3 regions of the Streptomyces sp. NPDC008086 genome follow, and region 1 is predicted to be linked to each of the others. Evidence: riboswitches for the same ligand, from Rfam matches in the RefSeq annotation. Region 1 holds a riboswitch; each other region holds the start of a gene.
The links. A riboswitch is a leader RNA that binds a small molecule or an ion and turns the genes downstream of it on or off. The one in region 1 is predicted to bind cyclic di-AMP.
Positions count from the first base shown of each region.

Region 2: linked by a shared signal. The riboswitch ahead of ACFZBP_RS25170 (transglycosylase SLT domain-containing protein) and the one ahead of ACFZBP_RS38990 (M23 family metallopeptidase) in region 1 are both predicted to bind cyclic di-AMP.
Region 3: linked by a shared signal. The riboswitch ahead of ACFZBP_RS00685 (peptidoglycan DD-metalloendopeptidase family protein) and the one ahead of ACFZBP_RS38990 (M23 family metallopeptidase) in region 1 are both predicted to bind cyclic di-AMP.

Region 1 is NZ_JBIBIA010000016.1:42,522-46,364, forward strand. It holds gene ACFZBP_RS38975 (GNAT family N-acetyltransferase) at 1-7, opposite strand, end outside; gene ACFZBP_RS38980 (HPr family phosphocarrier protein) at 186-467, shown strand; gene ACFZBP_RS38985 (GntR family transcriptional regulator) at 658-1,353, opposite strand; gene ACFZBP_RS38990 (M23 family metallopeptidase) at 1,571-2,356, opposite strand; cyclic di-AMP (ydaO/yuaA leader) riboswitch at 2,370-2,533, opposite strand; gene ACFZBP_RS38995 (M16 family metallopeptidase) at 2,769-3,843, opposite strand, start outside.
Region 2 is NZ_JBIBIA010000007.1:139,220-143,062, reverse strand. It holds gene ACFZBP_RS25175 (CocE/NonD family hydrolase) at 1-1,402, shown strand, start outside; cyclic di-AMP (ydaO/yuaA leader) riboswitch at 1,688-1,856, shown strand; gene ACFZBP_RS25170 (transglycosylase SLT domain-containing protein) at 1,862-2,602, shown strand; gene ACFZBP_RS25165 (Cof-type HAD-IIB family hydrolase) at 2,635-3,489, opposite strand; gene fahA (fumarylacetoacetase) at 3,815-3,843, shown strand, end outside.
Region 3 is NZ_JBIBIA010000001.1:146,026-149,868, reverse strand. It holds gene ACFZBP_RS00690 (alpha-galactosidase) at 1-1,343, shown strand, start outside; cyclic di-AMP (ydaO/yuaA leader) riboswitch at 1,643-1,809, shown strand; gene ACFZBP_RS00685 (peptidoglycan DD-metalloendopeptidase family protein) at 1,814-2,743, shown strand; gene ACFZBP_RS00680 (DUF6250 domain-containing protein) at 2,945-3,661, shown strand; gene ACFZBP_RS00675 (SGNH/GDSL hydrolase family protein) at 3,807-3,843, shown strand, end outside.

The DNA of each region.
Region 1 (3,843 bases):
TCTGCATGGGGCCCAGAGTACGGCTCGCGTACGACAACGGCGCGAGGCAGTCTGTGGAGGACGTATGTCGGGTCGAGGCCGCGACCCGACGGTCACCTCGGGAGGGACGTTTTGTCCCTCCCGGCGGGCTTCACGGGTGTGGGAAACTGGTCTAGACAACCCTGAACACCGAAGGGCAGCATCACATGGCTGAGCGCCGCGTCAACGTCGGCTGGGCCGAGGGCCTTCACGCCCGCCCCGCTTCCATCTTCGTCCGGGCCGCCACGGCCGCAGGTATCCCGGTGACGATCGCCAAGGCCGACGGCAACCCCGTCAACGCGGCCTCCATGCTCGCCGTGCTGGGCCTGGGCGCCCAGGGCGGCGAGGAGATCGTCCTCGCCTCCGACGCCGAGGGTGCGGACGCCGCCCTCGACCGGCTGGCGAAGCTGGTCTCCGAGGGTCTCGAGGAGCTGCCCGAGACGGTCTGAAGGACCTGAGCGGGACTCCCCGACAAATCGGTGAAGCCGCGTCTGCCTTTTCGGCGGGCGCGGCTTCGCTGTTTCGGGCAGGCGGAGGCATTTCCGGGGAGAGGCGACAGGAGGAATTGGCGACACACCCGAAAAGGGCAGCGGAAATAGACCGCCGCCGAATATCTCCTCTTTGTATACGGCGCCCGTGTTAATGCCGCAGGCTCGGCATGTTTACGGGATGTTGCGAATTCCTCACACGCTCGGCGCGATCCCCGCCGGAGCCGAACCGCAGCCGGTGCGCGCTCATCGCACGCTCTGCGTGCAGGGCCGTGACACCCCGGGCGCGCTCACCGTCACCGCGCGCCACCGCGTCCACGATCGCGCCGTGCTCGGCCCAGGACTCCACGGGGTTGACCGGCGCCTCCACCGAGTACATCCAGGCGATCTTGTGGCGCAGCTGGGTCAGCGTCGAGGCCAGCGCGGGGCTTCCGGAGGCCTGGGCCAGCGTCTCGTGGAACCAGCCGCCCAGCGAGCGCAGATCCTCGCTGTTGCCCCTCCTGGCCCGCTCCTGGCCCAGCCTGACCAGGCCGCGCAGGACCTTCAGATGGGCCTCGGTGCGCCGCTGGGCGGCCCGGGCGGCGCCGAGCGGCTCCAGCAGGGTGCGCATCTCCAGCAGGTCGGCGGCCTCCTGCTCGGTCGGTTCGGCGACGCACGCGCCCGCGTGCCGCCGGGTCACCACGAAGCCCTCCGCCTCCAGGGTGCGCAGGGCCTCGCGCACGGGGACGCGGGAGACGCCGTAGCGGCGTGCGAGGAGTTCCTCGGTGAGCCGGCCGCCGCGCTCGTAGACGCCGGCGACGATGTCGTCCCGGATCGCGGTGCATACCGAGTGCGCCGGAATACGCATGACCGACCTCCGCCTTAATCCCCGTGAAACGTCGACGAATGACGTGTGTTCAGTGACTCTATTGCAACCGGCCGGAATTTCCGACGGCGGGCCGGAATCCATGGATATTTTTTGGTCAGCCGATCGTCCTAGAAACGCCGAAAGCCCCGGCTCGGGAGCCGGGGCTTCGGGGAGGCTCAGCTGCGGGAAGCGGGCCTCGGGTGGGGCGCGGGAGGCGTCAGACGTTCACGCCGTGCGAGCGGAGGTAGGCGACGGGGTCGATGTCGGAGCCGTATTCGGCGGTCGTGCGGGCCTCGAAGTGCAGGTGCGGTCCGGTGACGTTGCCGGTGGCGCCGGACAGGCCGATCTGCTGGCCCGGCGTGACGGTCTGGCCGACCGAGACGCCTATGGACGACAGGTGGCCGTACTGGGTGTACGTACCGTCGTTCATCTTGATCACGATGTTGTTGCCGTACGACCCGCCCCAGCCGGCCTCGACGACGGTGCCGGAGCCGACGGCGTGGACGGAGGTGCCGCTGGCGGCGTGGAAGTCGACGCCGGTGTGGCTGCCGGAGGACCAGACGGCGCCGCCGGTCTTGTAGCCGGTGGAGACGTACGAGCCGGAGATCGGGGCGACGTAGGACAGCAGGCGCTTGCGCTCGGCCTCGCGGGCGGCGCGCTCCTTGGCCTCGCGCTCCTGCTTGGCCTTCTCGGCCGCCTTCTTGCGCGCGGCCTCCTCGGCGGCCTGCTTGCGGGCCGCCGCCTCCTGGGCGGCCTGCTTCTGGGCGGCGGCCTGGGCGTCGATCTGGTCGGCGAGCGTGTCGTCGACGCTGATGACGGGGATGAGGCCGGTCTGCTCGACGGCGGGTTCGGCGGCGAGCGCCGGGGCGGCCAGGGTGCCTATGACGCCGGTGGCGGTGAGCGCGGCGACGCCCGCCGCGCGGGCGGTGGTGCGCTCGAACCGGCCGGGGCGACGGTGCTTCCCGGAGGCGCGGTTCTTCCCGGTGGCGCAGGTGAACGCCATGTAGTGGCTGATCCTTTCCTTCCTTCTCGCCTACCGGGTTAGCTGACGGGTTCGGAGCAGGAAGGTCTCCTACGGGCCCCCTCGCGGCTGCGCGGGCGTCCGATTCACCCCAGGGACTACGGGCGGGTCCCCGGCTCCCCTGGCTCGCGCCGTACGGGGACTCGGCGATGACTGTCCGGTGCCGCGGGCGCGGCGCACTGCCTGACGAACAGCCCGGAAGACGCTAAGCGGGGCGACTTTCAATCCCCAAACGGATCGCGGCTTTTGTAGCGCATCCCACAGGCCAGACAGGCAACCTCTCCCCCAATTCGGGCATAAAGGGGCCCTGGTGAGTTGGAAGTCACCAGGGCCCCTTACGCGCGCGTGCCGTCGTCCGGCGGGGTGCCGCCTTCTACTCGGCCGTCACGACGGTCTACTCGGCTGTCACGACGGTGACTTCGCCGATGCCGAGGGCCTCGACGGGCTCGCGGATCGCGGCCGCGTCGCCGACCAGGATCGTCACCAGCCGGTCCACCGGGAAGGCACTCACGGCCGCGGCGGTGGCCTCGACGGTGCCGGTCGCGGCGAGCTGCTGGTACAGCTTCGCCTGGTAGTCGTCGGGCAGGTGCTGCTCGACCTGGTCGGCCAGCGTGTTCGCCACGGAGGCGGCCGTCTCGTACTTCAGCGGGGCCACTCCGACGAGGTTCTGCACGGCGAAGTCCCGCTCGGCGTCGGTCAGGCCCTCGCCGGCGACCCCGCGCAGGACCTTCCAGAGGTCGTCCAGCGCGGGACCGGTGTTCGGGGTGTCGACCGAGCCGCTGATGGCGAGCATGGCCGCGCCCGTGCCGTCCGGTGCGGAGCGCAGGACCTGGCCGAACGCGCGCACACCGTAGGTGTAGCCCTTCTCCTCACGCAGGACCTTGTCCAGACGGGAGGTGAGGGTGCCGCCGAGGCAGTACGTGCCGAGCACCTGCGCGGGCCACACCCGGTCGTGCCGGTCCGGGCCGACACGACCGATCAGCAGCTGCGTCTGCACGGCACCGGGGCGGTCCACGATGACGACGCGACCGGTGTCGTCCGCGGTCACCGGCGGGACCGGACGGGGCTGGGCCGGGGAGCCGGTCCAGGCGCCCAGGGTGTCGCCCAGCAGGTCGTCGAGGTCGACGCCGGTGAGGTCGCCGACAACCACGACGGTGGAGGTGGCGGGGCGTACGTGCCGCTCGTAGAAGGCCCGTACGGCCGCGGAGTCGATGCCGGCGACGGTGTCCTCGGTGCCCTGGCGCGGGCGGGACATGCGCGAGGTCGCCGGGAACAACTGCCTGGAGAGCTCCTTCGCGGCCCGGCGCGAGGGGTTGGCCAGCTCGTGCGGGATCTCGTCGAGCCGGTTGCGCACCAGGCGCTCGACCTCGGCGTCGTCGAACGCGGGCGCCCTGAGCGCGTCGGCGAGCAGCCCCAGCGCCTTCGGCAGCCGGGAGACGGGCACCTCGAGGCTGACGCGGATGCCGGGG
Region 2 (3,843 bases), on a different contig from region 1:
CGACGACTACTGGCGTCACGGCAGCGTCTGCGAGGACTACGGCGCGATCGACGCCGCCGTCCTCGCGGTGGGCGGCTGGCACGACCCGTACCGCGACACGGTCCTGCGCCTGGTCGAGCACCTGCCCGCCGACCGCGTCCGCGGCCTGATCGGCCCCTGGTCGCACCAGTACCCCGACCGCGGCCTGCCGCCCGGCCCGGCGATCGGCTTCCTCCAGGAGACGCTGCGCTGGTGGGACCACTGGCTCAAGGACGAGGACACCGGCGTCATGTCCGAGCCCCTGCTGCGCTCCTACGTCAGCGACTCCCACCCCCCGGCCACGGTGTACCCCACGCTGCCGGGCCGCTGGGTCGGCGAGCCGGCCTGGCCCTCTCCTCACGTGCGCACGGTGACGTACGCCTTCCAGGGCGCCCCCGTCCTCGTGCGCTCCCCCATGCACACCGGCGTCGACGCCGGCCGCTTCTTCCCCTTCGGCAACGACGCCGACCTGCCGCCGGACCAGCGGGAGGAGGACGCGCGGTCGGCGTGCTTCGAGTTCGAGGTGGGCGAGGAGACCTGGGTGTCGGGGCGACCGAGGGTGCGGCTGCGGCTGACGTCGGAGGTGCCGCGCGGGCAGGTCGTCGCCCGGCTCTGCGACGTGGCACCGGACGGTTCCTCGACGCTTGTCACGCGGGGCGTGCTGAACCTGACGGCACGTCATGGCCGGGACCGCGTGGTGCCCTGGGAGCCGGGCGCCACCGAAGACGTGGCCCTCGAGCTGAACGGCATCGGCCACGCCTTCCCGCCCGGCCACCGCATCCGCCTCGCCGTCTCCTCCGCGTACTGGCCGTGGATCTGGCCCCAGCCGGACTCGGCGGCCGGCTTCGTCCTGGAACCGGCGGGCAGCTCACTGGAACTTCCGGTACGCGCACCCGCGTTGGAAGAGTCGGCGACCGGATCGCCAGACGTGGCGGCAGACGGCGGGATGGACGGCGACGCGGCGATCACCTTCGAGGAACCGGAGCAGGCGGAGCCGCTCGGCGTGAACTTCCCCCTCACGCTGGACGAGCCCCGTCCCGAGCGGCTGGTCGTGCGGGACGTGGCCAAGGGCGAGTGGCGCCTGGAGGTCGACCCCCGGTACGGCGGCACGCGCGTGTACCCCGACGGCCTGGAGTTCACCGAGGACGCGCTGGAGCAGTACACGATCAACGAGGCGGACCCCCTGTCGGCCCGCACCCGCTCGGACTGGTCGATCCGGCTGCACCGCCCGGAGCTCGACTGGGAGACGACGGTGCGGACGCGTTCCGAGATCAGCTGCGACCGGCATGACTTCATCGCCTCCAACGAGCTGATCTGCACGGAGGGCGAAGAAGTACTTTTCCACCGCACATGGGAAAAACGGACGCCACGGACGGCCGGTTAAAGGCGAGTTGGATTCATTGCCCGATTTGCCGCTCTTGTGGATGCCCGTGAGTTGGGTCACGCACACCCGGTCGCACACCCCGGCCCACCCGCCCCCGTCTCCCCTTGCCCCATATACGAGTTGAGGCTTGGCAACCGCAAAGGATCAAGCCCCCCATACGCACCAGACCATGGTCAACCGGTACGTCAGGTGACCACGGCACTTGTTTCGGGCATGTGCTCTCGCATACGTTCCCGCTCGTCGGGCGGACGCCGAATCCTGCCGCCGCCCGAGTCACCCACCCACGGAACTCACACGCACGGCAGGAGCGGGGGACCCAGGTAAGTCGCCGGACCGGACGCCTTGATGGCACACCGGCCCGGCTCGGGGTGAAGTCGCGCCACCGCTCAGCGGCGCGGCCGGGCATCTCCCGCCCGAACCCGACAGCTCACCTCGCAGGCGTCGGAGAGGAACAGCGCCATGCCCCGAGGCAAGCACCGCCGCCCCCGCACCAACCCGCTCACCCGTCGCGTCGCCATCGCCGGCACCGGCACCGCCGCCCTCGCGCTGCCGCTCCTGAGCGCGACCACCGCGGGCGCCGCCCAGCCGGCCCAGACCCCCACCGCCACGCAGGCCAAGACCATTACGTACACCACCAAAAAGGGCGATTCGCTCTACGGCATCGCGGACCGGTACGACGCCCAGGGCGGCTGGAAGCAGCTCTACAAGGACAACCGCGAGGCCATCGGCGACAACCCCCGGCTGATCCACCCAGGCGTCGACCTGAAGGTCCGTGCGACGAAGAAGGCCTCCACCGCGAGCCCGACCGCCGACAAGGCCGCCGCGCCCGCCAAGAAGTCCGCCGTCGCCCAGGCCACCCAGTCCTCGGTGAAGACCTACCCGGACAACCTCGACGGCTGGATCCGCAACGCCCTGGACATCATGGGACAGAACGGAATTCCCGGCTCGTACGAGGGCATTCACCGCAACATCATGCGCGAGTCGTCCGGCAACCCCCAGGCCATCAACAACTGGGACTCCAACGCCGCCGCGGGCACCCCGTCCAAGGGCCTCCTCCAGGTCATCGACCCCACCTTCGCGGCATACCACGTGCCGGGCACCGTCTACGACCCCTTCAACCCGGTCGCGAACATCGCGGCCGCGTGCAACTACGCGGCCGCGCGCTACGGCTCGATCGACAACGTGAACGGGCCTTACTAGCCTGAAGCGTGGCCCAGTAGGCCAATTCATCCCTACTGGGCCAAATCGGCCAAAGTGCTCGCACTCGCACCCGCGCCGACGCCCGCGAACAACCTCTCGAGGACGACGGCGATGCCGTCGTCCTCGTTCGAGAGGGTGATCTCGTCGGCGACCGCCTTGAGTTCGGGGTGGGCGTTGGCCATCGCCACCCCGCGGGCGGCCCAGTCGAACATGGGGATGTCGTTGGGCATGTCCCCGAAGGCGATGGTCTCGTGCGCGCCGAGGCCGAGATGCTCGGCGGCGAGCGCGAGACCGGTCGCCTTGGTGATGCCGCATGGCTGGAGTTCGACGGTCCCGGGTCCGGACATGGTGACCGTCGCGAGGGAACCGACGACCGCCCGCGCCGTCGCCGCCAACTCGTCGTCGGACAGGGTGGGATGGCGCAGCAGCACCTTGCTGATCGGCTCGCACCACAGGTCGTCCCGGTGCTGGACGCGTACGGCGGGCAGGGTGGGGTGCGGCATCAGGTACCCGGGCTCGATGAGCGTGAGCCCGTCGACGCCGTCCTGGTCGACGGCCGCGTACACCTCCCCGACCTCGGCCTCGATCTTGCCGAGCGCGGTCTCCGCCAACTCCCGGTCCAGAGTGATGGACCACAGCAGACGGTCCGCGCCGGCGTCGTACAACTGCGCGCCCTGTCCGCACACCGCGAGCCCCTTGCTGCCCAGGACGTCGAGGAGCGGCCGCACTCTGGGCGCCGGCCGCCCCGTCACGACGAGGTGCTGGGCACCGGCCGCCGTGACCTGCGCGAGCGCGTCGAGGGAACGGTCGGAGAGCGTGTCGTCGCCTCGGAGCAGCGTCCCGTCCAGGTCAGTGGCGATGAGTGAATATGCGATGGGTGGGGCCATGATCAGAGAATACGGACAGGAAGCCCCATCGACTCGACGTGAACCGGACGGCTGCCGTGTTCACATGTGTTGACACCTGTTCCGGTTCGGATTCTGTTTCCGTGTGCACAACTTCCTTCCGCTTGTTGCGATTTCACTCCCACGTGGTCCCTCGGCCCGCACCATCACCTCACAGCGGGGGCGCGTGAGCCGCGCCCGTGCGCCGCGACCTGGTGATTCGCCGGCCCCGCCGACGCGAGTTCCGTACTGCCCAAGACCGGCACCTCACCCGTAACGTGTGGCCCGACCACATGGCACGGAGCGTAAGAGAGTGAGGCAGCACCCCATGCCCCCCTTCGATCTCCCCGAGGGCGA
Region 3 (3,843 bases), on a different contig from region 1:
GACACGACGACTCGGGCCTGCTGCGGCTGGACCCGGGGGAGTCCTTCACCACGCCCGTCTTCGCCGGTCTGTGGAGCGACGGCGGCTTCGGCGGGGCGAGCCGCGCCTGGCACGCGTACCAGCGCGCGTACGTGATCCCGGACGCCGACCAGGACCGGCCGGTGCTGTTCAACTCCTGGGAGGCGACGGAGTTCGACATCTCCGAGGAGCAGCAGAGTCTGCTCGCGCGGCGGGCCGCGGCCATCGGCGTCGAACTGTTCGTCGTCGACGACGGCTGGTTCGGGACGCGCACCAGCGACCGCGCGGGCCTCGGGGACTGGACGCCCAACCCGGATCGCTTCCCGTCCGGTCTCAAGCCGCTCGCCGAGTACGTGCACGCGCTCGGCATGCAGTTCGGCATCTGGGTCGAACCGGAAATGGTCAATCCGGACAGCGAGTTGTATCGCGCCCATCCGGAGTGGGTTCAGTATCAAACAGGACGAAAGCGGACGGAGTTCCGCAATCAGCTCGTACTCAACCTCGCGCGCGAGGACGTCCAGGAGTACCTCTGGGAGCGGCTCGACGGGATCCTCTCCAGCGCCCCGATCGACTATGTGAAGTGGGACTTCAACCGCTGCTTCACCGACGCGGGGTGGCCCGGCGAGCCGTATCCGCAGCGCCTGTGGGTCGACCATGTGCGTGCCCTGTACGGCCTGCTGGACCGGTTGCGCGCGGCCCATCCCGGCGTCGCCTTCGAGTCCTGCTCGGGCGGTGGCGGGCGGATCGACCTCGGTGTGCTGAGCCGCACGGACCAGGTGTGGACCTCGGACAACACCGACCCCCTGGACCGGCTCGCCATCCAGCACGGCTTCAGCCAGCTCCACCCGGCCCGGGCCATGGCCGCCTGGGTCACCGACAGCCCGAACGCCATGCTCAACCACCGCGCCAGCTCCCTGCGCTTCCGGTTCGTGAGCGCCATGGCCGGGGTGCTCGGGGTCGGCGGCGACCTGACCCGGTGGACCGAGGAGGAACTCGCCGAGGCCCGGGAATGGGTGACCCTCTACAAGGAGATCCGGCATGTGGTGCAGCGCGGCGACCTGTACCGGCTGCGGGCTCCGCGGGGCGGGCTGAGCGCGGTTCAGTACACACTCGGGGACGAAACGGTCGTTTTCGCCTGGCTTCAGGCGCAGAGCTTCGGTGAGCCAGCCCCGGCGCTGCGCCTGCGCGCCCTCGACTCGACAGCGTTGTATGAATGCCTTGAAACGGGCGAAATTCACCGAGGTGCCGTACTGGTGCATCACGGACTTCGCGCCGGGTTGTGCGGCGACCTCGATGCGACGGTTATCCGACTGCGCCGCATCTAGGCTTTCTGTCCGAATTGGCGCCTTCGTTCCAACTCGCTCTGGAGTAAAGGAAGGTGGAGCAGCGTCACGTGAGGAGCGTCATATTCGTGACCGTGCGTCGCCCGTCATGTTCATGTAATTCACGTGCTTTTCAAGGGGTTTTGAGTCCGGCGATGCCCCGATAATTCACGCAGGGTGACGGGTAATTCCCACAAGGGATCAACGGGAACGCATTCGGACGGAACCCCTCACTTGTTCCCTTGCGTCTTCCTCGCTTACGTTCGCCACCAATCCGGACGGACGCCGAATCCTGCCGCCGACCGGATCCCGCGCTAACTCACCCGTGAACGGCAGGAGCGGGGGACCCACAGGCACAACCGCCTGTTCCGGTCTCCGGAACAGGCTTGGGGTCAAGTCGCGTCCCCACGCGACCGGGCATCTCCAGCCCGCACCCGACAGCTCACCTCGCAGGCGCCGGAGAGGAATTCGCCATGCCCGCGAAGGGTAAGCACCGCCGCCCGAAGTCCCTGCGCTTCACCCGCTCCATCGCCGTCGCCGGAACCGGTGGAGCCGCTCTCGCTCTCCCGCTCATCGGTGCCACCGGCGCCCACGCCGCTCCCTCGCAGTCCGTTTCGGAAAAGGCCGTTCAGTCTCTTCCGATCGCCGGCGAGAAGGCCGTAGAGAAGAAGGCCTCCGACAAGAAGGCGGGCTCGCGGACCTATTCGGTGAAGGTCGGCGATTACCTCTCGAAGATCGCCGACGAGCAGAACGTCAGCGGTGGCTGGAAGAAGCTCTACGCCGACAACCGCGAGGCCGTCGGCGACGACCCGTCGCTGATCCACCCCGGCCTGAAGCTCTCGCTCAGTGGCAAGAAGGCCACCGCGAGCGCCCCCGAGCCGTCGTCCTCCCCGTCGTCTTCCTCCCCCGAGTCGTCCGCCGACTCGACCGCCTCGAAGTCCTCCGCGGCGCAGAAGAGCACCACTCAGAGCGCCGAGAACGCCGCCACCTCCAGCGGCTTCTCCGCCCCCGTCTCCGGCGCCTCCGTCGGCACCGGCTACAAGGTGGCGGGCAGCATGTGGTCGAGCGGCTACCACACCGGCGTCGACTTCGTCGCCCCCACCGGCACCCCGCTGAAGGCGGTCGGCGCGGGCACCGTCGTCTCGGCCGGCTGGGGCGGCGCCTACGGCAACCAGGTCGTCATCCAGCTCGCCGACGGCTACTACGCCCAGTACGCCCACCTGTCCTCGCTCTCCGTCTCGAGCGGCCAGACCGTGACGGCGGGCCAGCAGATAGGCCTCTCCGGCGCGACCGGCAACGTGACCGGCCCGCACCTGCACTTCGAGATCCGCACCACGCCGGACTACGGCTCGGACCTCGACCCGGTCGCCTATCTCCGCTCGAAGGGCGTCGCCCTCGGCTGACGCGGCCCCCGCGCAAGACCACCTGCCTGACACGCGACCGAAGGCCGGACCCCGATCCCCGGGTCCGGCCTTCGGTGTGCGCGGGACGGGGTCTTGGGCGGGGGTGGGGTGTCGACAGTGCGGGGGTGATGGGGGAGAGTGATCTCCGATCGGTTGGAGCAAGCGCTTTCTACGTCATCGCCCCAGCGAAGGAGCACTTCCGTGACGACCACGCGCAGAGCATTCGGAGTCCTGGCCGCAGGTGCCGCCCTCGGGGCGCTCGCCCCCGCCGCCGCTGCGAGTGCCGCCCCGGCCCGCCGCCGGCTGATCGCCCACGACGACTTCTGCCACGGCCTCGGCCAGTGGGTGACCGAGTTGCAGGACGGCGGCACCGTCACCGCCGCACGCGGTGTGCTGGAGATCGACGTACCGAGCGGGGCGACGGTGTGGTTCAAGAAGCGGCTCGAAGGACCGTACGTCCTCGAGTACACGGCCACCGCCGTCTCGGCCGGCGGACCCAACGACCGTGTCTCCGACCTCAACAACTTCTGGAACGCCGTCGACGTCCGCTCCCCGGACGACCTCTTCGCCACCCCGCGTGGCGGCGCGCTGGAGGAGTACGACCACCTCAAGACGTACTACGCCGGCTACGGCGCCAACTACAACACCACGACACGACTGCGCCGGTACGTCGGTGAGGCCGGGGTCCGGCCGCTGGTCTTCGACTACACGGAGCCGCTGCTGGTGGCCAACCAGCCCAACCGAGTCCGGATCGTCTCCGACGGCTCGACCGTGAAGTGGTGGAACAACGGGCGGCTCGTCTTCGACCACACCGACCAGGAGCCGTACACCAGTGGGCACTTCGCCTTCCGGACCGTATGGAGCCACTTCCGGGTCAGCGACTTCCGGGTATGGCGGCTGCGCCCACAACACCCCTGATCGGAGGGATATTCCAAGTTTGGTGAACCCTTTAGGAGTGGCTTATCTCACCGCTCGTCAACCCTTGCCTACGGTCGCGTAGGTCACATTCGAAGGTGAATCATGTGCCGATGTGGCAGACGATTCGAAGAGTGACAGCAGATCAGTGATCGGGTCGTACGTCGCGGTGGGGGACAGCTTCA